3 regions of the Kitasatospora sp. NPDC015121 genome follow, and region 1 is predicted to be linked to each of the others. Evidence: riboswitches for the same ligand, from Rfam matches in the RefSeq annotation. Region 1 holds a riboswitch; each other region holds the start of a gene.
The links. A riboswitch is a leader RNA that binds a small molecule or an ion and turns the genes downstream of it on or off. The one in region 1 is predicted to bind cobalamin.
Positions count from the first base shown of each region.

Region 2: it holds a riboswitch for cobalamin, as region 1 does, so the genes downstream of both, ACZ3J7_RS21725 (ribonucleoside-diphosphate reductase subunit alpha) here and nicT (Nickel transporter NicT) in region 1, are expected to answer to the same signal.
Region 3: it holds a riboswitch for cobalamin, as region 1 does, so the genes downstream of both, ACZ3J7_RS38320 (acyl-CoA thioesterase) here and nicT (Nickel transporter NicT) in region 1, are expected to answer to the same signal.

Region 1 is NZ_JBVHEH010000004.1:236,913-244,560, forward strand. Features, by position in the region: gene efp (elongation factor P) at 1-178, opposite strand, end outside; gene ACZ3J7_RS07025 (aminopeptidase P family protein) at 249-1,355, opposite strand; gene rpmG (50S ribosomal protein L33) at 1,489-1,653, shown strand; gene ACZ3J7_RS07035 (type B 50S ribosomal protein L31) at 1,724-1,966, shown strand; gene ACZ3J7_RS07040 (XRE family transcriptional regulator) at 2,045-2,620, opposite strand; gene ACZ3J7_RS07045 (EamA family transporter) at 2,741-3,586, shown strand; gene nicT (Nickel transporter NicT) at 3,594-4,703, opposite strand; cobalamin riboswitch at 4,734-4,944, opposite strand; gene ACZ3J7_RS07055 (DUF6445 family protein) at 5,028-5,738, opposite strand; gene ACZ3J7_RS07060 (Fpg/Nei family DNA glycosylase) at 5,824-6,630, opposite strand; gene ACZ3J7_RS07065 (helix-turn-helix domain-containing protein) at 6,782-7,348, opposite strand; gene ACZ3J7_RS07070 (SDR family oxidoreductase) at 7,443-7,648, shown strand, end outside.
Region 2 is NZ_JBVHEH010000014.1:32,360-40,007, reverse strand. Features, by position in the region: gene ACZ3J7_RS21730 (ribonucleotide-diphosphate reductase subunit beta) at 1-825, opposite strand, end outside; gene ACZ3J7_RS21725 (ribonucleoside-diphosphate reductase subunit alpha) at 825-3,239, opposite strand; cobalamin riboswitch at 3,416-3,541, opposite strand; gene ACZ3J7_RS21720 (GNAT family N-acetyltransferase) at 3,636-4,130, opposite strand; gene ACZ3J7_RS21715 (helix-turn-helix domain-containing protein) at 4,400-5,383, shown strand; gene ACZ3J7_RS21710 (histidine phosphatase family protein) at 5,463-6,221, opposite strand; gene mctP (monocarboxylate uptake permease MctP) at 6,388-7,648, opposite strand, start outside.
Region 3 is NZ_JBVHEH010000049.1:26,535-34,182, forward strand. Features, by position in the region: gene nicT (Nickel transporter NicT) at 1-1,012, shown strand, start outside; gene ACZ3J7_RS38315 (Fur family transcriptional regulator) at 975-1,430, opposite strand; gene ACZ3J7_RS38320 (acyl-CoA thioesterase) at 1,523-1,942, opposite strand; cobalamin riboswitch at 2,090-2,319, opposite strand; partial or broken gene alaS (alanine--tRNA ligase) at 2,365-5,025, opposite strand; gene ACZ3J7_RS38330 (hypothetical protein) at 5,061-5,267, opposite strand; gene ACZ3J7_RS38335 (GNAT family N-acetyltransferase) at 5,264-5,821, opposite strand; gene tsaD (tRNA (adenosine(37)-N6)-threonylcarbamoyltransferase complex transferase subunit TsaD) at 5,818-6,882, opposite strand; gene ACZ3J7_RS38345 (MucR family transcriptional regulator) at 7,145-7,648, shown strand, end outside.

The DNA.
Region 1 (7,648 bases):
TGATGCCCGCGTTGAAGGTCTTCTCGACGACCTTGCCGGACAGGACCTCCTTCAGCTTGGTGCGCACGAAGGCCGGGCCCTTGCCGGGCTTGACGTGCTGGAACTCGACGACGGTCCAGAGCTTGCCGCCGTCCAGCTTGAGGACCATGCCGTTCTTGAGATCGTTCGTGGTAGCCACGGGCGCACTTACTCCTGATATGTCCGCTGTCAAGGAACACCAAGCCGCGCGCCACCGCGACCGCTTCCGGTCACAGCGCGAGGAGCTCCTTGGTGGTGATGGTGAGCAGCTCGGGCCCGCCCTCCTCGGGAGGCCGCACCACGAGCGTGTCCTCGATCCGGACGCCGCCCCGGCCCGGGAGATGGACCCCTGGACCGACGGTGACCGGCACGCGGTTGTCCAGTTTACCCATGTCGGCGGGCCCCAGGCGCGGAGCCTCCCGGATCTCCAGGCCGATGCCGTGCCCCAGCGCGTGGACGGACCGCTCGGGGTGGCCCGCCGCCTGGAGGATCGAGCGGGCCGCATCGTCCGGGACGTGCTGCTCGACGCCCGGCCCGAGGGCCTCCCGGCCCGCCCGCTGGGCGCGGAAGACCAGCCGGTGCAGCTCGACCTGCCAGGCGGCGGGGGCCGCGCCGATCACGAAGGTGCGGGCGGTGGAGATGCCGTAGCCGCGGTAGCGGGCACCGAGCGCGACGGTGAGGAAGTCGCCCTCCTCGACCCGGCGGTCGGTGGGCTGGTGGTGCTCCAGGCCGGAGTGGCTGCCGGTGCCGACCGAGACCGGGAAGGCGGCCCGGTCGGCGCCGTGGTCGATCATCCGGCGCTCCAGCTCCATCGCCAGGTGCCGCTCGGTGCGGCCGACCAGGATCGACTCGAGCAGCTCGCCGAGGGCCTGGTCGGCGATCTCGGCGGCGATCCGCAGGTCGGCGATCTCGTACTCGTCCTTGACCACCCGCAGCCGCTCCACCGCCCGGTCCAGGTCGAGCAGCCGGGTCGTCCCGGCCAGGCGGGCGACGGCGCGGTGCCGGGCCACGGTCAGGTCGTGCTCCTCGACCGCGAGGTCGCGCACCCGCAGCCGGGCGGCGGCCTCGGCGGCGGCGAACGCGGCGTCGCCCTCGGCGGGCACCGGCAGCCGGGTGACCTCGGGCTCGCCGGGCCGCTCGCCGCCCGCGTCGGGCTCCGCGCCCTCGGGCACCGCGAGCACCGCCCGGTCCCGGGTCAGCAGCAGCGCGGCGCCCAGCGGCGGGCAGCCGGTCAGGTAGCGGACGTTGGCCGCGCGCGTGATCAGCGCGGCGTCGGCTCCGGAGGCGCTGCAGTACTCGCGGAGGCGTTCGCGTCGGGCGGCGTGCGCGTCGGACATGGTCCGAGCGTACGAACGGGCTCGCCGGGGCGCCTGTCGGGACCGGCCGACGGGGTCGGGAATGCGGGCGGGGGGCCTCGTGTTGTGACGTGGTGAAAACGGCAATCGTTGCCGGGAGAGGGAGGACGAGACGATGGCACGCAGCGAACTGCGACCGGTGGTCACGCTCCGGTCCACGGCGGGCACCGGCTTCACGTACGTGACCCGGAAGAACCGCCGCAACGACCCCGACCGGATGGCCCTGCGGAAGTTCGACCCGGTGGCGGGCCGCCACGTGGAGTTCCGCGAGGCCCGCTGAGCCCGGGGGCGGCACCCGTCCGGTCCGGCACGCAAGCATCCAGCGAGGACTCCAGCGAGGAGGAGCAGTCATGCAGCAGGGAATCCACCCCGAGTACCGCCCGGTGGTCTTCCGGGACAAGACCGGGGGTCTGTCGTTCCTGACCCGCTCCACCGCCGCGAGCGACCGCACGGTCGCGTGGGCGGACGGGCGGACGTACCCGGTGGTCGACGTCGAGACGTCCTCGGCGAGCCACCCGTTCTACACCGGCAAGGCCCGCCTGATGGACACCGAGGGCCGGGTCGAGCTGTACCGGCGCCGCTACGGCGGCTGACGGAGCGCGGCGAAGGGGCCCCGGGTTCGCCCGGGGCCCCTTCGCCGTACCGGGACTCCGTCTCCCCGTCCGGGCCGGCTACGCCCCGGGCGGGGGGACGGAGACGACCATGGTGACCAGGCACGGCAGGTCGCCGTCGTTGCGGTAGCCGTGGGCGGTGCCCGCCTCGTAGGAGGCGGTGGAGCCGGCCGGGACGCGGTGGTCGCGGCCGTCCAGGACGAGGGTGAGGACGCCCTCGTCGACCCGGGCGATCTCGACGGTGCCGGGCGGGTGCGGGTCGGAGGTGTGCGCTTCGCCGGGGTGCAGGCGCCAGGACCACAGCTCCAGCGGCCCGGGGGCCTCGGTGCCGCCGAGCAGGGTGCCGCTGCCGCCCTCGGGTCCGGTCCACAGCCGGACGGCGTCCTCCACCGGGACGATCCGGACGGCGGAGGAGGCGTCGTAGTCGAGCAGCCGGGCGATCGAGACGCCGAGCGCGTCGGCGAGCCGGACCACGGTGCCGACGCTGGGGTTGGTGCGGGCCTGCTCGATCTGGACGATCATGCCCCGGCTGACCCCGGAGCGGGCGGCCAGGGCGTCCAGGGTGTGGCCGCGCTCCAGGCGCAGGCGCTTGAGGTTGCGGGCGAGGGCCTGGGTGACGAGATCGGCGTCCGGCACGGGGCAGTCCAATATTCTGGTTGGGTCAGTGCACTGGGTTGAACTATGCTGCGGCGGCATCGCCAGGTCCACCGACTGTACTGCGGAGTCCACCATGCCGTCCGCCTCCCCCGTCGCCTCATGAGCGCCGCCCTCGCCCTGCTCGCCAGCCTGCTGTGGGGCGTCGCCGACTACGGCGGCGGGGCGATCACCCGGCGGCTGCCCGCGCCGACGGTGGTGGTGCTCTCGCAGTCGGCGGCCGCCGGCGTGCTCGCGCTGGCGGTGACCGCGACCGGCGGCTGGGCCGGCGCCGGGCCGGCCCTCTGGTACGCGGTGGCGGCGGGCGTGATCGGCCCGTTCGCGCTGCTGGCGTTCTACCGGGCGCTGGCTCTGGGGCCGATGGGCGTGGTGTCGCCGCTGGCCACCGTCGGCGTGCTGGTGCCGGTCGGGGTCGGCCTGTTCCTCGGCGAACGGCCGGGCGCCGTCCAGGCGCTGGGCATCGCGGTGGCCGTCACCGGGGTCGCCCTGGCGGGCGGCCCGCAGCGCGGCGGGGCGTCCGTGAGCCGGCGGGTGCTGGTGCTCACCCTCGGCGCGGCGTTCGCCTTCGGCGCGGTGCTGGCGCTGGTCGCGCACGCGGGCGCGGGCGGCGCGCTGCTGCTGACGCTGTGCGTGCAGCGGCTGACCAACACCGCGGTCGGCGCCGGGATGCTGGCCGCGCGGGCCCGCCGGCAGCCGCTGGAGCTGCGGGCGGGCCTGCGCGAACTGCCCGCGCTGACCGCCGTCGGGGTCGCCGACGTGGCCGCGAACGGCCTGTACGCGGCCGCCTCCTACCTGGGCTCGGTGGCGGTCGCGGCCGTGCTGGCCTCGCTCTACCCGGTGGTCACCGCGCTGATGGCGCGCGGCCTGCTGAAGGAGCGGCTGCTGCGGGTGCAGGTACTGGGCGCGGGCCTCGCGGTGGCCGGGACGCTGATCCTGGCCACCGGTTGACCCGCCGTCAGGAGGCCTGCGCGAACGCCCGGGAGCGCTTGGCGATCCGCCAGTAGCCGATCGCGGCGGCCCAGACCACCACGAACAGGCCGACGATCACGAAGCCGACGTTGTCCAGGCTGAGTCCGGCGATCCAGCCGGTGACCGGGTCGACCAGGCCGAACTTGTCGTGCAGCACGGCGACCAGCTCGATGGTGCCGATCACGAAGGCCACCGCGATCGACAGCCCGGTGATGGTCAGGTTGTAGTACACCTTGCGGACCGGGTTGGCGAACGCCCACTGGTAGGCGAAGTTCATGAACGTGCCGTCCAGCGTGTCGAACAGGCTCATCCCGGCGGCGAACAGCAGCGGCAGGCAGACCACCGCGTACCAGGGCAGGCCGGAGGCCGCGCCGGAGCCCGCCATCACCATCAGGGTGACCTCGGTGGCGGTGTCGAAGCCCAGGCCGAGCACCATCCCGACCGGGAACATCTGGCCGGGGCGGCTGATCGAGCGGGTGGCCCGGTTCAGCAGCCGGGCCAGCAGGCCGCGCGCCGCCAGGTGCTTCTCCAGCTCCCCCTCGTCGTACTCGCCCGCCCGCATCGCCCGGAACACCCGCCAGATGCCCAGCAGGGCGACCAGGTTGAGCGCCGCGATCAGGTAGAGGAAGGCGCCGGACGCGGTGGTGCCGATGGTGCCGAGCACCTGGTGGGTGGTGGAGTCCTCGTCCATCAGGGTGCCCGCCAGCGCCGCGCCGCCGGCCACCATGGCGGCCATGATCACCACCATCGAGGAGTGCCCGAGGGCGAACCAGAAGCCCACCGAGACCGGGCGGCGGCCGTCCGCCATCAGCTTGCGGGTGGTGTTGTCGATCACCGCGATGTGGTCGGCGTCGAAGGCGTGCCGCATGCCCAGGGTGTACGCGGTGATGCCCAGGCCGACGCCGAACACCTGGGTGCCGACGGCGTAGTGGTGCGGCGCGACCAGGAACAGCAGCGTCCCGAACGCCACCACGTGCATCGCCAGGATCACCGCCATCAACCCGGCGGTGCGCAGGGTGTCCTCGCGCCGCCACCGGAAGGCGGGCAGGGGGGATCCGGGACCGTTCCCGGGCAGGGTCGACTCATGCGCGGTCATCCGCGTTCACGCTCCAGCACCTCGTGGATCACTTCGTGAGATGCCGTGGCCGGTCTCCTGGCTGACGGGGTGTTGCGCGCCGGCGCCCGGCCTTCCCGGCCGCGGGCGGCCAGTGGCACGAGGTGGGAGCCGACGACTCCCCGATCACAGTGGCGAGGGCCGCTCCGGACTCCTGTGCCGACCACTCTCGTGGCGGACACAGTGCACCGGCTTCCCGAGCACCACGGCCCGCCCACCGTAGGCCCGCGCCGGGCCCGGGGGCAAGTGCCCGCCCGGGCCCGGGTGGCGCAGATCACGCCTGTTCAGGAGTGTGGTGACGCGGCGTCAGGCCGTCCCGGCCGCTCCGGCCATCCAGAAGAAGACGCAGGTCATCCGCTTCTCGGCGAGCGTGCTGCCGTGGTACTCGGTCGCGGTGTGGATCAGGTTGGCGGTGTAGAGCAGCAGCCGGTTGTAGCGGTGCGGCACGGCGAGGTCCTCGGTGAACGAGTCGGGCGGGACGAAGCGGGTGCCGAGGGCGTCCACCAGGTTGTCGTGCGGGGCGACCACGCTGTTGCCGCCGAGCCGGCCGCCGGGGAAGCTCTGCCGGTAGAAGCTGGTCCCGCAGCGCTTGGGCACCGCCGGGTTGAGGTACAGCACGGCCGCGTAGCGGCAGAGCGAACGCGCGTCGGTGTGCGGGCGCGGCTCGCACTCCCCCGCGCCGACCACCTGCACGCAGTTGTGGTTGAACGTGCCGCCGCCGGCCCCCTCCCGGGCCCAGATCCGCTCGGCCCCGGTCGCCGCCCGCACCAGCGCCTCGACGTGCGCCAGCTCGTCCGGTTCGAGGCCGGGCATCGCCCGCAGGCCGGGCCAGGACTCCGGTCGGTGCGGGTAGCCCTCGTCCCAGTCGGTGCGCGCCAGGTGCCTGGCCCGCACCGCGTCCGGGTCCGGGAGGACGTCGTCCAGCACCCAGTAGTCGCGTCCCCTGGTGGGCTTGCGGTACGGCAGGACCGGGAGCGCCGGGGTGGGGCGCGGGCCCTGGAACGGTTGCACGGGCATGGACCCGACAATAGGAGCGCCGCTCCGGGGCCCTCGCCCAAGACCGGGTCAACCTTGCGTCAAGGCTTGACGCGGTGACGGAGCGTCAGACCCGCTGGCAGCGGGGGCACCAGAACAGGTTCCGGGCGGCCAGCTCCTCGGTGCGGACCGGCGTTCCGCACACCAGGCAGGGCTGGTCGTGCCGCCGGTAGACGTACACCTCGCCGCCGTGGTCGTCCACCCGCGGCGGGCGGCCCATCGCCTCCGGGGTGTGCTCGGGGCGGACGGTGTCGATCCGGCCGGCCGCCACGCCGTCGTGCATCAGGGCGACCAGGTCGGCCCAGATCGCGTCCCACTCCGGGCGGGAGAGCTCGCGGCCGGGGCGGTGCGGGTTGATCCCGAGCCGGAACAGCACCTCGGCGCGGTAGACGTTGCCCACGCCCGCCAGCACCTTCTGGTCCATCAGCAGGGCGGCGACCGTGCTGCCGCTGCGGGAGACCCGCCGCCAGGCCGCGTCCCCCGCCTCGCCGGGCCGCAGCGGGTCCGGCCCCAGCCGGCCGTGCACGGCGGCCTTCTCGGCGGGGGTCAGCAGCTCGCAGGCGGTCGGGCCGCGCAGGTCGGCGTAGCCGGCGTCGTTGACCATCCGCAGCCGGACCTGGCCCACCGGCGCCGGCGGCTCGCCGGCCCCGAAGGCGTACGTGCCGTACAGCCCCAGGTGCACGTGCAGCCAGTGCGCGCCGAAGCCGAGGAACAGGTGCTTCCCGTGCGCCTCCGCGTCGTCCAGCACCCGCCCGTCGATCAGCGCGGCCCCCTCGGCGAACCGCCCCTGCGGACTCGACACCCGCACCGGGCGCCCTCCGAACAGCTCGTGGTTCTCCCTGGCCAGGCGGTGGATCACATGCCCCTCGGGCACCGGCGTCAGCTCCTCGGTCGTGGTGGTCGGCGAGGAGTCCATTCTCCCAGGCCGCCCTGACACGGCCCGGCCCCGCCTCGGGCGTCCGGACGGCGCGGGCGCCCCGGGGTCGCGGCGGGCGGCACGGGCGGCGACGGGCGGGTGCGGGCCCTCAGAGGGTGGCGGCGGTGTCGCGCAGGGTGGTGAGCGCCTCGCGGGCGAGGGCCGTGAAGTCCAGGCCGGGGCGGTCGGTCCAGCGGGCGAGAGCGGTGCGCAGGGCCAGCAGGGTCAGCTCGGCGGTCAGGACGGCGGCGGGGTCGGGGGTGCCGCGCCCGCGCAGCGCGTCGGCCAGGGCGGCGGCCAGCGCCTCGCGCTTGAGCAGTTCGCGCTCGGTGAGTTCGGGGTTGGCGGCGACCACCCCTTGCCGTTCGCGGACGGCCTGGTGGCGCTCGGCCGTGAAGGCGTGCTCCCCGGCGGCGGCCAGGGCGGCCCCGGCGGCCTCCAGCGGGGAGGCCCCGGGCGGGGCGGCGGCCACCGCGCCGGCGAGCAGCCGGGCCAGGGCGTCGCCGCCGGAGAGCACCTCGCGCTTGTCCGCGAAGTGCCGGAAGAACGTGCTCTTGGCCAGGCCGGCCCGTTCGGCGATCTCGGCGACGGTGGTGCGGTCGTAGCCCTGCCGGACGAAGAGTTCGAGCGCGGCGCGCTCCAGCCGTTCGCGCGCGTTCGGGTCCCATCTGGCCATGGTCCGCATTCTACGTGACGGGACTTGGTCGCATCGCGGAGCGGCACGGGCTATGGTGATGAGACAGAGTCCCATCACTCGGAGGTCCGTTCCCATGCACGTCTTCGTCACCGGAGCCACCGGCCACCTCGGCTCCGCCCTCGTCCCCGACCTGCTCGCGGCCGGCCACCGGGTCACCGGCCTGGCCCGCTCCGACGCCTCCGCCGCCGCGCTCACCGCCCTCGGCGCGGACGTCCGGCGCGGCGACCTCGACGACCTGGACGGCCTGCGCGCCGCCGCGGCGGCCGCCGACGGCGTGGT
Region 2 (7,648 bases), on a different contig from region 1:
CGAGTCGGTGTTCATGCCGGGCAGGCCCTCGCCGCACAGGTCGCGGGCGAACTGGAGCTCGGCCTCGACGGCCTGCTCCAGCATCTCGGTGACCTGCCGGGCCATCTTGTCGTCGAAGAGGTCGGGCTCCTCCGCGCGGACGGTGTCGACCACCGAGAACGCGAAGTCCATGTGCATCGACTCGTCGCGGAACACCCAGTTGGTGCCGGTGGCCAGGCCGTGCAGCAGGCCGCGGCTGCGGAACCAGTACACGTACGCGAACGCGCCGTAGAAGAACAGGCCCTCGACGCAGGCCGCGAAGCAGATCAGGTTGAGCAGGAAGGCCCGGCGGTCCTCCTTGCTCTCCAGCGAGTCGATGTGGTCGACCGCGTTCATGTACGTGAAGCAGAACTGGGCCTTCTGCGCGATGGAGGGGATGTTCTCCACCGCCGCGAAGGCGGCGTTGCGGTCCTCCGGGTCGGGCAGGTAGGTGTCCAGCAGCGTCAGGTAGAACTGGACGTGCACGGCCTCCTCGAACAGCTGCCGCGACAGGTAGAGGCGGGCCTCGGGGGAGTTGATGTGCTTGTAGAGGCTCAGCACCACGTTGTTCGCGACGATCGAGTCACCGGTGGCGAAGAACGCGACCAGCCGGCCGATCATGTGCCGCTCGCCCTCGCTCAGCTTGGCGAGGTCGGCGACGTCGGAGTGCAGGTCCACCTCCTCCACGGTCCAGGTGTTCTTGATCGCGTCCCGGTACCGGTCGTAGAACGACGGGTAGCGCATCGGGCGCAGGGTCAGCTCGAAGCCCGGGTCGAGCAGCATCTTCTTCTGGTCTTCGGTGCTCATTACTGGCAGGCCTCGCAGGACTCGGGGTTCTCCAGCGAGCAGGCGATGGCGTCCTGCTCGGCCTGGGAGAGGGCGGGGGTCTGCACCGGGACGGGGGCGGCGGTGCGGGCGGCTCCGGACGCGGCCTGGGCGATCCGGGTCGCCGGGCGGGAGCGCAGGTAGTAGGTGGTCTTCAGACCGACCTTCCAGGCGTACGAGTACATCGAGGAGAGCTTGCCGATGGTCGGCGCCGCCATGAACAGGTTCAGCGACTGGCTCTGGTCGATGTACGGCTGACGGGCCGCGGCCAGGTCGATCAGCGCGCGCTGCGGCAGCTCCCACGCCGTGCGGTACAGCGAACGGACCTCCTGCGGCAGCCAGGTGAAGTCCTGGATGGAGCCGTTGGCGTCGCGCAGCGCGTCCCGGGTCTGCTGGTCCCAGACGCCGAGCTCCTTGAGCTCGCGCACCAGGTACGGGTTGACCTGGAGGAACTCGCCGGAGAGGGTCTCGCGCTTGAACAGGTTGGAGACCTGCGGCTCGATGCACTCGTACACGCCGGCGATCGACGCGATGGTCGCGGTCGGCGCGATCGCCAGCAGCAGCGAGTTGCGCAGGCCGACCTCGGCGATCCGGGCGCGCAGCGCGTCCCAGCGCTCGGTCCACTGCGGGTTCGCGGCGCCGAAGTGGTCGACGTGCAGCTGGCCGCGGGCGGCCCGGGTCTCGCCGTACGCCTCGTGCCGGCCGAACCGCTCGGCCAGGTCGGCGGAGCGCTCGTACGCGGTGAGCATGATGCGCTCGGCGATCAGGGTGGAGAGGGCGACCGCCTCGGCGGAGTCGAAGTCGATCCGCAGCTGGAAGAAGACGTCCTGCAGGCCCATCACGCCCAGGCCGACCGGGCGCCAGCGGGAGTTGGACGTCCCGGCCTCGGTGGTCGGGTAGAAGTTGATGTCGATCACGCGGTCGAGGAAGGTCACCGCGGTGCGGACGGTGGCGTCCAGGCGGTCCCAGTCCATCGCGTTCAGCAGGTCGGCGGCGGTGGCGCCGGGGGCGACGTGCGCGCCCAGGTTGACCGAGCCGAGGTTGCAGACCGCGGTCTCCGAGTCGTCGGTGACCTCCAGGATCTCGGTGCACAGGTTCGAGGAGTGCACCGTGCGGCCCGGCAGCGCGGTCTGGTTGGCGGCCCGGTTGGAGGCGTCCTTGAAGGTCATCCAGCCGTTGCCGGTCTGCGCCAGGGTGCGCATCATCCGGGCGTACAGGGTCTGCGCGGGGATGGTGCGCACGGCCTTGCCCGCCAGCTCGGCCTTGACGTACGCCTCGTCGAACTCGGCGCCCCACAGGTCCACCAGCTCCGGCACGTCCGCCGGGGAGAACAGCGACCAGTCGGCGTCGGCGTTGACCCGGCGCATGAACTCGTCCGGGATCCAGTGCGCCAGGTTCAGGTTGTGGGTGCGCCGGGCCTCCTCGCCGGTGTTGTCGCGGAGCTCCAGGAACTCCTCGATGTCGGCGTGCCAGGTCTCCAGGTACACGCAGGCCGCGCCCTTGCGCCGGCCGCCCTGGTTGACCGCCGCCACGGAGGAGTCCAGGGTGCGCAGGAACGGCACGATGCCGTTGGACTGGCCGTTGGTGCCGCGGATCAGCGAGCCGCGCGAGCGGATCCGCGAGTAGGACAGGCCGATGCCGCCCGCGTGCTTGGACAGCCGGGCGATCTGCGCGTACCGGTTGTAGATCGAGTCCAGGTTGTCCAGCGGCGAGTCCAGCAGGTAGCAGGAGGACATCTGCGGGTGCCGGGTGCCGGAGTTGAACAGCGTCGGCGAGCTGGTCAGGTACTCCAGGCGGCTCATCAGGGTGTACAGCTCGGCGACCTCGCGCACCGACTCCTCGGTCGTGCCGACCGCCAGGCCCGCCGCCACGCGGAGCAGGAAGTGCTGCGGGGTCTCGACCACCTTGCGGGTGATCGGGTGGCGCAGCAGGTAGCGGGACTGCACGGTGCGCAGGCCGAAGTACTCGAAGCGGTCGTCGGCCGCCTCGTCCACCAGCGAGTCGAACAGGTCGGCGTGCCGGGCCACGAACGCGGCGGTCGCGTCGCCGATCAGGCCCTCGGCGTGGCCCACGGCCACCGAGGAGGAGAACGAGGTGACCTGCTGGGTGGCGGCCTCGTCGCGGATCTCCAGCGCCAGCAGGCGGGCGGCCAGCTTCGAGTACTGCGGGTCCTCGGCGATCATCGACGCGGCGGCCTCCACGGCCAGCCCGCGCAGTTCGGCGAAGTCCGAACCGGCGTGGCGGCCGCGCAGCGCGGCGGCGGCGACGTGGCCGGGGTCCACCTGGGGGAGGTCGGTGCTGCGGTCGGTGAGCAGCCGCAGCAACGCCGCACCGGGGTCGGTGAAGGCGTCGGCGGATCCCTGGGACGGCAGGGTGACTGAGGCGGCGACGGTCAAGGCGCACTCTCTCCTGTGGCGGCGGCGGACGTGGCTCGGGTGTCCGGGACCGCACGCGGCCAGGGGAAGGCGGCACGAGGGAACGAGAACGCGTTCCGGCGCGCGAAAGACCCACCCCCGGTCCGCCCGCGAGACCGGACGGCAAAGCTGTGCTGCACAAGGCGTCTGCGGGGATGCCGTGTCGCACACCGTCTGCAGGTCCTCGGACTGCGCGGGCGTCGACTACAGCCCGCTCACCGTTGCGGGGCAGTCCCGGACTTCCACCGGGTTCCCCTGCGTCGACAGCGAGAGTGAGCATACATGTTGTGGTGGCTGGAACTGGAAGCACCAGATGTAGTGGCGCGTGTCGCGGTGGTGGCGTCGCGCGTAGACAACGAAAACGGCGCCGGCGCCGGCTCAGAACCGCGTCGCGTAGACCATCAGGTCGGTGCCGGGGGCCGGCGACCAGTCCCGCTCCGGGGCGCGGACGAAGCCCAGGGCGTGGTAGATCCGGTGTGCGGCGGTCATCCCCGGCCGGGTGGAGAACGCCATCCCGCCCAGTCCGAGTTCCCGGCTGCGGGCGATCGACGCCTCCACCAGCGCCCGGCCGACGCCCCGGCCGCGGGCCGCCGGGCCGACCGCGAGCATCCGGATCTCGCCCTCGTCGGGCCCGGCGACGTCCGCCCAGGGGGTGCCGCCGGGCGCGAAGGTCACGCAGCCGAGCACGGCTCCGGCGCCGTCGACGGCGACCAGGAGCTCGGCCTCCCGGTTCCGCCGGGCGGCGTCGCGCAGGCGCTCGACGTACGGGGAGTCGGGACGGGTGTGGCCGTCGCCGACGAAGGCCGTGACGGTGACCTCCCCGGCGGCGGCGAGGTCGTGGTCGAGGGCGCGGCGGACGAGCGGGGGCTGCATCCGGACAGTGTGCCGGACCGGCGGCGGCGCGGGTCGGCCAGGTCCGGGTCGAAGGGGTAGCCGGTCGGGCGGTGCACGGTGTCGCGGCCGGTCCGGCCGTGGCGGTCCAGGTCGCGGCCGACCAGGACGCCGATGAGGCCGAAACCGCCGATGAGGCCCAGCAGGGCGAGCGCGGTGGTCATGCCTCCACTGTCCGCCCCCGGCCCCCGGCCGACGAGTGGCAGGAACGCACCATTGCCACGAAATCCTGCCACTGCCATCCTGGGCGCATGCGGAAGCTCGACAACGTCGCCGTGGTGGTCCTCGAAGAGATCCACCCCTTCGAACTGGGCGTGGCCTGCGAGGTGTTCGGCCTCGACCGGAGCGAGGCCGGCCTGCCGGTCTACGACTTCGCGCTGGTCGGCGACCGGCCCGGACCGATGCGCACCCACGCCGGCTTCACCGTCGACGTCCCGCACGGCCCCGAGCGGCTCGCCGGCGCCGACCTGGTCATCGCCACCGCCACCGGCATCCGCGCGCACTACCCCGAACCGCTGCTCGCCGCGCTGCGGGCCGCCCACGACCGGGGCGCCCAGCTGCTGTCGATCTGCTCCGGCAGCTTCCTGCTCGGCGCCGCCGGACTGCTCGACGGCCGCCGCTGCACCACCCACTGGCAGTACGCCGCGCTGATGGCCGAGCGCTTCCCGCTGACCACCGTCGAACCCGACGTGCTGTACGTCGACGACGACCCGGTGATCACCTCGGCCGGCACCGCCGCCGGCATCGACGCCTGCCTGCACCTGGTCCGCAAGGTGCAGGGCGCCGAGGTGGCCCGGGCGATCGCCCGCCGGATGGTGGTCGCTCCGCACCGGGACGGCGGCCAGGCCCAGTTCATCAACCGCCCGCTGCCCGAGGGCGAGGGCGACTCGCTGGCCGGCGTGCTGGAGTGGATGCGCCGCCACCTCGACCGGGAGACCGGCGTCGACCAGCTCGCCCGGCTCGCCCACATGTCGCCGCGGACCTTCGCCCGCCGCTTCCGGCAGGAGACCGGCACCACCCCGCACCGCTGGCTGACCGGCCAGCGGGTGCTGTTCGCGCAGCGCCTGCTGGAGTCCACCGACGAGAGCGTCGACGCGGTCGCCGCCCGCTGCGGCTTCGGCAACGCCGCCGCGCTGCGGCACCACTTCGGCCGCCGGCTCGGCACCACCCCGCAGGCCTACCGGCGGGCGTTCGGCGGCCCGGGGCGGGCCGCCGGGACGCTCGCGCGGGCGTAGGCCGGGCGGAGGCCGGGCGGAGGCCGGGCGGAGGCCGGGCGGAGGCCGGGCGGAGGCGGGGCGTCCGGGCCCGGGGCCCTCAGGGCGTCAGGTGGCCGGTCTGGTTCCAGCCGGACGGGCGCAGCCGCCCCTCGCGGGCCCGCCAGACGCTGGTCGAGCAGTTCGCCACCGGGTCCAGCGCCAGCAGCTCGTCCTCGGTGAGCCGGTCCAGCACGTGCCGCAGCATCAGCACCGTGCAGTCGTGCGCGACCACCAGCACCGGCCGGCCCGCCTCCTCCTCGCCCAGGTCGCGCAGCAGGTCGCGCACCCGCAGCGCCACGTCCAGCCAGGACTCGCCGCCCGGCGGCCGGTAGTACAGCTCGCCCATCCGCCGCCGGCGGGCCGCCTCGGAGGGGTGGTCGCGCTCGATCGCGGCCTTGGTGAGCATCTCCAGCACGCCCAGCTCGCGGTCGCGCAGCCGTTCGTCGTGGCGCACCGTCAGGCCGACCGGCACGGCGCCGAGGCCGGACGCCTGGGCGAGCGCGATCCGGGCGGTCTCCGCGGTGCGCACGTACGGCGAGCACCACACCGAGCGCGGCCGCTCGGCGGGCGGCCGCCCGGCCCACCAGCGGCCCAGGTCGCGGGCCTGGTCCTGGCCGCGCAGGGAGAGCGGGATGTCGGCGTCCCGGCAGGTGATCGGGACGGAGAGCGCCCCGCTGGCGTCCGCGTGCCGGAACTCCACGTTGGCGGTCGACTCGCCGTGCCGGGTGGCGATCAGCACCGAGGGGAGCCGGCGCGGCCGCTCCGGCCGTTCCGCCTCCGGTCGGTGCCCGTTGCGCAGCGTGCTGAGGTCGGTCATGGCGGTGGCTCCCCGTGGTCGGTGGCGCGTGCGGTGTGTCGTCTTCTCCCGGTCTCTCCGCCGGACGGCCGGTCATAACAGACGATCGCGCCGTCACCCCGGTGTCGATCGGGGCAACGGCGCGACCACAGGGCGTACGGGCGCCGCCGTGCGCGCCCCCGGTGCGTCAGTGCGCCGCCGCGGGCTGCGGAGCGTGCTCCACGGCCTCGTCGCCGGCCTCCGCGGAGTAGTCGGCCTTCGAGGTCTCGTCGGCGCCCTCGGGGGCCTTCAGGGCCCGCAGCACCAGCGTCAGGACCACCGCCACCACCGCGTTCAGCACGAACGCGGTCAGGCCGATGTAGCCGGTCTCGCCGATCCACGGGATCGGCGTGCTGTTGCCGCCGAAGTGCCTGGTCGCCGCCGAGGAGATCCCCCACGCCTTCCACGTCCCGTACCCCATGCCGACCGCCCAGCCCGCCAGCAGCGCCCAGCGGTGGAACCAGCGGGTGAACAGGCCCGCCACCAGCGCCACCGCGGTCTGCAGGATCCACAGGCCGCCCAGCAGCTGGAAGTTGATCGCCACCTGCTTGTCCATCACCAGCACGAACACCAGCGCGCCGACCTTCACCAGCAGCGAGGCGATCTTCGCCACCCGGGTCTCCTCGGCCGGTGTCGCGCCCGGCTTCAGGAACTCCTTGTACACGTTGCGGGTGAACAGGTTCGCCGCCGCGATCGACATGATCGCGGCCGGCACCAGCGCCCCGATCCCGATCGCCGCGAACGCCACCCCGGTGAACCAGGACGGGAACATGTCCGCGAACAGCTGCGGCACCGCCAGCTGGCTGTTGAAGGGCTTCCCGTCCTTGCTGCCCACCCCGGCCGCGATCGCCAGGAACCCGAGCAGCGCCAGCAGGCCCAGCATCAGCGAGTACGCCGGCAGGATCGCCATGTTCCGGCGCACCGTGTTGCGCGACTTCGACGCCAGCACGCCGGTCACCGAGTGCGGGTACATGAACAGCGCCAGCGCCGACCCGAACGCCAGCGTCGCGTACGTCCACTGCCCGCCCTCGGCGAGGACCAGCTTGCCCGGCGAGCCCGGCTTCGAGAACTTCCGCGCCGCCGCGTCGAACACGTCCCCGTAGCCGCCCAGCCGCATCGGGATGTACACCACCGCGACCAGGATCACCACGTACACCAGCGCGTCCTTCACGAACGCGATCAGGGCCGGCGCCCGCAGCCCCGACGAGTACGTGTACGCGGCCAGCACGCCGAACGCCACGAACAGCGGCAGGTCCCGCAGGAACCAGTTGCCGCTGCCGCCCACGCCCAGCACGTCCAGCACCGCCTGGATGCCCACCAGCTGCAGCGCGATGTACGGCATGGTCGCCAGGATGCCGGTCAGCGCCACCGCCACCGACAGCCCCCGCGACCCGTACCGGCCGCGCACG
Region 3 (7,648 bases), on a different contig from region 1:
CGCCCCCAACCACTACGCCGTCGGCACCCAGGTGTTCGGCGTCGGCCTGGGCATCACCGCGTACACCCTGGGCATGCGGCACGCCTTCGACGCCGACCACATCGCCGCGATCGACAACACCACCCGCAAGCTGATGGCCGACGGGCAGCGCCCGGTGTCCGTCGGGTTCTGGTTCGCGCTCGGCCACTCCAGCATCGTGATGGCGATGGCCGCGCTGATCGCGGCCGGCGCCAAGTTCGCGGGCACCCTGGTGGACGAGGACTCCTCCGTCCACGGTGCGCTCGGCGTGATCGGCACCAGCGTCTCGGGCACCTTCCTGTACGTCATCGCGGCCATCAACCTGGTGGCGCTGGTGGGGATCTACAAGGTCTACAAGGAGATGCGGGCCGGCCGTTACGACGAGGCCGAGCTGGAGAAGCACCTCGACGAGCGCGGCCTGATGAACCGCGTCCTGGGCCGGGTCACCAAGTCGATCCGCCGCCCCTGGCAGATGTACCCGCTCGGGGTGCTGTTCGGCCTCGGCTTCGACACCGCCACCGAGGTCGCGCTGATGGTCATGGCCGGCTCCGGCGCCGCGTCCGGCCTGCCCTGGTACGCGATCCTGTGCCTGCCGCTGCTGTTCGCCTGCGGCATGAGCCTGTTCGACACCCTCGACGGCACGTTCATGAACTTCGCCTACCACTGGGCGTTCTCCAACCCGGTCCGCAAGGTCTACTACAACCTCACCATCACCGGCCTGTCGATCGCGGTGGCGTTCTTCATCGGCACCATCGAGCTGGTGAGCGTGCTGCACGAGAAGCTCGACCTCACCGACCCGCTCAGCACCTGGATCGCGGACATCAGCCTCGACAACGTCGGCTACGTCATCGTCGGCCTGTTCGTCGTGGTCTGGGCGTGCGCGCTGGCCTACTGGCGGTTCAGCAACGTCGAGCAGCGCTGGGCCGCGAGGGCCGCCGCCAAGGTCGGACGTCGCGTCAACCGGTGCCCGGGCAGTCGGAGCACCGGCCGCTGAGCACCAGCGCCTCGACCCGGAACCCGGTGTGCGCCGCCGCCGCGGACAGGCCGTCGTCCAGCAGCGCCACCGGGAACTCGCCGACCGCGCCGCAGCCGGTGCACACCGTGTGGTGGTGCGGCTCGCCCACCATGCCGAAGGTGAGTTCGCCGTTCGGCCCGTGCAGGGAGTGCAGCAGGCCCAGCCCCATCAGCCTCTCCACCGTCCGGTAGACGGTGGAGAGGTCGATGCGGCGCCCACCCGCCGTGGCCCGGGCGTGGATCTGACTTGCCGTCAAGTGTCCGCCGTGCGAGCGGACGGCCTCCAGGACACGCACCCGCGGCTCGGTGCACCGACTGCCGCCCTCGCGCAGCAGCCGACGGCTGACCTGCTCCTCGTCCGGCCCGGACCGCTCCGCCCCGGCGGGAAGGTCCGCCACCACTCGGTGATCCACTGAGTCCCCTTCGGTTCCTGGTGCGCCGAGTATGGCAAATGCGAACAAACCACCGCCAGGATCTGTCCGGACGGGTGTTACGGGCCGTCAGGGAGCAGTGCCGGGACGGAATGCGGGCGGCCGTCGGGGCCGATCGCGACGAAGACCAGCCGGGCCGTGGCGACGTCGGCGACCGGGCCGGTGAGGTTCCAGCGTTCCGAGGTCACGGCGACCGAGACGTGCATGGAGGTGCGCCCGGCGCGTTCGACCCGTGCGTGGACGCTGAGCAGGTCACCGGCCCGGACGGGAGCGAGGAAGGACATCCCCTCCACGGAGGCGGTGACCGCCGGGACGCCCGCGTGGCGGCCCGCGGCCGCGGCGGCCGCGTCGTCGATGAGCTTCATCACCACGCCGCCGTGCACCGTCCCGTAGAGGTTGGTGTCGTGCTCGCTCATGATGTGGGCGAGCGTGACGGCGGACTCGGCCGGCGTGCGGGTGGGGACGGGTGAGGTCGTCATCGGGCCGTCACCCCGGAGCAGGTGGTGCGCTTCACGGAACTCTCCTTCGCGAGTTCACGGACCCGAACGCGCGGACGAGGCGGCCGGGCCGGGCGGCCCGCCGTCGCCGTCGCCCGCCCTCGGGGTCGCGGTGGGGCCGCGGACCACCGCGGTCCGCGGGCAGCGGCAGGTCTTCGGACTCGCGGGCACGGCCACCCGCCCTCGAAGGAGGGCGGCCACCTACCGGCCGTCGCTTCCCGGGGCCCGTGGGCCCCAGTGCCTGTGACGGCTGTCGTTCCCGCTCACCGCTGCGGGGCAGTCCCGGATTCCCACCGGGTTCCCTCTTGCGACGCACCCGCCCGGGAGGGCGGGGCGAACCAGCTGCACCGGCCACTCTACGTCCCGCTCCGAGCAGGTCGAGGACGCCCGTTGCCGCGGCCGGTTCAGGCACGGGCGGCCAGCTCGGCGGCCAGGGTCTCGCCCGCGCGGGCCGTCTCGGCCTCGTTCAGGCCGCCGCCCTGTGCGGTGTCGGCGCTGCCGCCGCCCCGGCCGCCCAGCGCCTCCCGGAGCAGGTCGGCCGCGGACAGGCCGGCGTCCCGGCCGGTCCGGTTGACCGCGACCACCAGGTGGCCGCCCTTGGGGCCGCTGCCGGTGACGGCCGCCACCCCGGGCCGGTCGGCGGGCAGGCGGTCGCGCACCGCCCGGGCCAGCAGTCGGGCGTCACCGGGGTCACCGCTCTCCGTCAGCCGGGCCAGCAGCACGCCCCGGACGTCCTGCGCGGTCGGCGCGGCCCCGGCGGCGCGCCGCTCCAGGGCCTGCTGCCGCAGGCGTTCGGCCTGCTGGTCGGCGGCCTTCAGCCGGGCGGTCAACGCGGCGATGCGGTCGGGGAGTTCGGCGCGCGGAGCCTGGAGCTGCTCGGCGAGACGGGCCACCAGGTCGCGTTCGCGCGCGAGGTAGCCGAAGCCCTCCAGCCCGACCGCCGCCTCGACGCGGCGCAGCCCCGCGCCGACGGAGGACTCGGCGGTCAGCGCGAGCACCCCGATCTGGGAGGAGTGGTCGACGTGGGTGCCGCCGCACAGCTCGCGTGACCACGGGCCGCCGATCTCCACCACCCGCACCTGCTCGCCGTAGGTCTCGCCGAACAGGGCGAGCGCGCCGAGCTCCCGGGCCCGCTCCAGCGGCATCCAGACGGCGGAGACCGGGAGGTCGTCGCGCAGGGCCCGGTTGGCGACCTCCTCGACCTCGCTGCGGGTGGCGGCGCTCAGCGCGGAGCGCCACGGGAAGTCCAGCCGCAGGTAGCCGGGCCGGTTGTAGGAACCGGGACTGCAGCGCGGTGGGGCCGAGGACCCGGCGCAGCGCGGCGTGCAGCACGTGGGTGCCCGAGTGGGCCTGCCGGGCGCCGTGCCGCCACTGGGCGTCGACCTCCGCGCGCACCGGCGCCCCGGCGGTCAACTCGCCGGTCAGGACGCGCACCTGGTGGGCGACCAGGCCGGGCAGCGGTCGTTGGACGTCGATCACCTCCGCGTCCGTGCCGTCGGCACCGGTCAGGTGGCCGGCGTCGGGGGCCTGGCCGCCGGACTCGGCGTAGAACGGCGTGCGGTCCAGCACGGCGGTGCCGATTGCGCCGGCCGGGAGCGCGGCGACGGGCGCGCCGAGGGCGTCGAACAGGGCCAGGACGGCCGACTCGGTGGCCAGGGTGTCCCAGACCCGCCAGTCGGTCGGCCCGTGGTCGGCCAGCAGCGCCCGGTAGGCGGTGGTGTCGGCGTGGTGGGCCTTATTGGCGCGGGTGTCCTGGCGGGCGCGCTCGCGTTGGGCCTCCATCAGGGCGGCGAAACCGGCCCGGTCGACGGTGACGCCCTGCTCGGCGGCGGTCTCCAGCGTGAGGTCGACGGGGAAGCCGTAGGTGTCGTGCAGCCGGAACACCTCCGCGCTGTCCAGGGCCCGGGTCCCGCTGTCCCTGGCGCGGCGGATCGCGGTGTCCAGCACGGTGCTGCCCTGGCGGAGGGTCGAACGGAAGACCTCCTCCTCGGCGGTGGCGAGTTCGGCGATCCGCGGGTAGTCGGTGGCGGTCTCCGGGTACGAGTCGGCCATCCGGTCGCGGGCCACCGGCAGCAGTTCGGGCAGTGCCGGATCCTGGTGGCCGAGCCGCCGCATGGCCCGCACCGCACGGCGCAGGATGCGGCGCAGCACGTAGCCGCGGCCCTCGTTGCCCGGTGCGGTGCCGTCGGCGAGCAGCATCAGCGCGGTGCGGACGTGGTCGGCGACCACCCTTAGCCGCGCGTCCGCCTGCTGGTCGGCGCCGTAGCGGACCCCCGCGAGTTCGGCGGCCCGGTCCAGCACCGGGCGGAGCTGGTCGGTCTCGTACAGGTTCGGCGCGTCCTGGAGCAGGGTGGCCATCCGCTCCAGGCCCATGCCGGTGTCGATGGTGCGGCGCGGGAGCTCGCCGAGGATCGGATAGCCCGTCTTGCCAGTGCCCTCGCCGCGCTCGTACTGCATGAAGACCAGGTTCCAGAACTCCATGAACCGGTCCTCGTCGACGGCCGGACCGCCGTCCCGGCCGAGTGCGGGGCCCGGTCGTAGTACAGCTCCGAGCAGGGGCCGCACGGGCCGGGCACACCCATCGACCAGAAGTTGTCGGCGTCGCCGCGCTCCACGATCCGCTCCGTTGGGAGGCCGGAGATCCGCGCCCACAACGCGGCCGACTCGCGGTCGTCGTGGTGGACCGTCACCCAGATCCGCGCCGGGTCGAGCCCGAAACCGCCGTCGGCGGGTGCGGCCGTCGACAGCTCCCAGGCCTGGGCGATCGCCTGCTCCTTGAAGTAGTCCCCGAACGAGAAGTTGCCGTTCATCTGGAAGAACGAGCCGTGCCGGGTGGTCCGCCCGACCTCTTCGATGTCCAGGGTGCGCACGCACTTCTGCACGCTGGCGGCGCGCGGCCACGGCGGCTGGGCCTCGCCGGTCAGGTAGGGCTTGAAGGGGACCATGCCCGCGTTGACGAACAACAGGGGCGGATCGGGGGTCGGAAGCGGCGCCGACGGGACGACGGTGTGGCCGCGGGCGGCGAACCAGTCCAGGAAGCGGCTGCGGATCTCGGCGGTCTGCACGGTGTCCCTCCAGGTGCGGTGCTCGGGAGTCTGGATCAGGTCAGGTAGCGGCGGGCCACCCCGGGCAACTCGCTGTCGGAGGTGCCCGACGCCCGGCCGCCGCACAGGCGTTCGGCCTGGACGGAGAGGTCGAGGGCGGAGCAAGGCGTTCGGACGGGGGTGTCGGGGGCGATGGCCCGCAGGGCCCGGCGCAGCAGTCGCAGGCGGCTGGTGCGCAGCCGGGCGCGGGTCTCGGGGTTCACCGCTCGGCTCCGGCGGGGTGGCGGGGGCCGAGCAGGACGGCCAGGTCGTCGAGGTGCGGTGCGGCCGGGTGCCAGCCCTGCCGGAGGTAGAAGTCCAGCGGGCCGTCGGGCCGGGCCGTGGTGAGCAGCCAGCAGCGCCCGCCGGCCGCATCGGCGGTGACGGCCTCCAGCAGGGCCGCGCCGATGCCCCGCCCCGCGTTGCCGGGATGGACGGCGAGTTCGTCGACCACCCGGGCGCCGCACAGCCAGGCGCTGGTGCGGTCGGGGCCGAGCGCGGCCGCGACCTGGGGGTGGGAGCGGTCGTCGGGGAAGGGGTCGGGGGTGGTCCAGGCGGTGGCGAAGCCCAGCAGGTCGCCGTCCGGGCCGAGGGCCGCGGCGGCGGTGAAGCTCGGCCGCAGCACGTCCTGGGCCAGCCGTTCCAGGTAGGCGTCAGCGCGGTGCGCGGGCTCGTGCCAGGGTGGCCCGCCGAAGGCGGCCGCGTAGACCGCGCGGACCTCGGCGGTGATGTCGAGCAGGTCGCCGGGCGGCAGCAGCCGGACCTGGTGCGCGGTCATGCCGCCACTCGCGGGCGGGGGGTGAGTGCGGCGTACTCCAGCGGCGCGGACGGGTCGATCGAGACGTCGAGGGGGGCGGGCGCGGCGCCGGAGCGCACCAGCAGGTCGCCGATGGCGGCGACCATCGCGCCGTTGTCGGTGCACAGGTGGAGGGGTGGGACGCGGAGGGTGAGGCTGGCGGCGGCGCAGCGCTGCTCGGTCAGGGCGCGGATGCGGGAGTTGGCGGCGACGCCGCCGACCACGACGAGGGTGTCGATGCCGTGGTCGGTGCAGGCGCGGACGGCCTTGCGGGTCAGTGTGTCGGCGATCGCCTCCTGGAGGGAGGCGGCGGCGTCCGGCACGTTGGGGGCGGTGCCGGCGGCGCGGTGGGTCTCGGTCCAGCGGGCGGCGGCGGTCTTCAGGCCGGAGAAGGAGAAGGCGTACGGGTCGTCGTTCGGCCCGGTGAGGGGCCGGGGCAGCCGGACGGCGGCCGGGTCGCCGGTGCGGGCGGCGCGGTCGATGGCGGGGCCGCCGGGGTAGGGCAGGCCGAGGATGCGGGCGGTCTTGTCGAAGCACTCGCCGGCCGCGTCGTCCAGGGTGTCGCCGAGGTGGACGATCGGGTCGCGGGCCAGGTCGCGGACCAGCAGCAGCGAGGTGTGGCCGCCGGAGACGATCAGCACCACGCACGGGTTCGGCAGCGGCCCGCCGTCCAGCGTCGCGGCGGCGACGTGTCCGGCCAGGTGGTGCACCCCGTACAGCGGCACGCCGAGCGAGAACGCGTATCCCTTCGCGGCGGCGACGCCGACCTGGAGCGCGCCGGACAGGCCGGGGCCGGTGGTGACGGCGACCGCGCCGACGTCGGCGAGGGTCAGCCCGGCCCGGTCAAGGGCTTCGCGCACCACCGGGGCCATCGCGTGCACGTGCGCCCGGGCGGCGATCTCCGGCACCACGCCGCCGTAGCGGGCGTGCTCGTCCATGCTGGAGGCCACCGCCTGGCCGAGCAGTACTCCGCCTCGGACCAGCCCCGCCCCCGTCTCGTCGCACGACGACTCGATCCCCAGCACCACCGGTGACTGCGACACCAGCCCACCCTTCCGTATTGCCTGCTGATTGCTATTGCAACCTATGTGCAATAGTGCTGGACGGGCCGTCCGGCGGGCAAACGGCGCGCGGCGCCTCGCTGCCGATCCACGGCCTCTTTGCCGAAGGGAAACAGATGAGCGCTCGGGGGAGCGGGTAGGTGCCATGACCACTTCGATCAGCGCCGGTGATCCGGTCCGAGCGCACGAGCCGGGCCCGGGTCCGCACCCACCCGGCACCGAGCACCCGGACTTCGGGGCACTCGTGCGTGACCAACCGACCGACCTGGTGGTGTGCCACATCTGCGGCCGGGGGTTTCGCGCCCTGGGCTCCCACCTGCGGGCACACGGCCTCACCGCCGCCGACTACCGCACCCGGTACGGACTGCGCAGGAGGCGCTCGCTCAGCTCGCGCGAACTGGGCCGAACCCGCTCGGCGCGCCAGACCACGGCCTACCGGGCTTCCGCCGAGCTGCGGGAGAACTTCGCGACGGGCCAAGCCATGGCCCGCTCCGGGGAGCTGACCCGAGCCGCGGCCCGGCAGGCGGCTCGGCCCGCCCCGGCGGAACTGGTGCGCACGCGGGCGGAACACCTGCTCGCCGGGCGCCGCACCCGCTCCGCCCAGGCCCACGCGCGGGCCCGGGAGGCCGCCGCACGGCTCGGCTTCACCGCCCTCCCCGATGCGCTCGAAACGCTTTACACCGAAAGGCAGTTGAGCATCGAAGAGACCGCCCGGCAGTTGCGGATCGGCCGCGCCACCCTGCGCGGC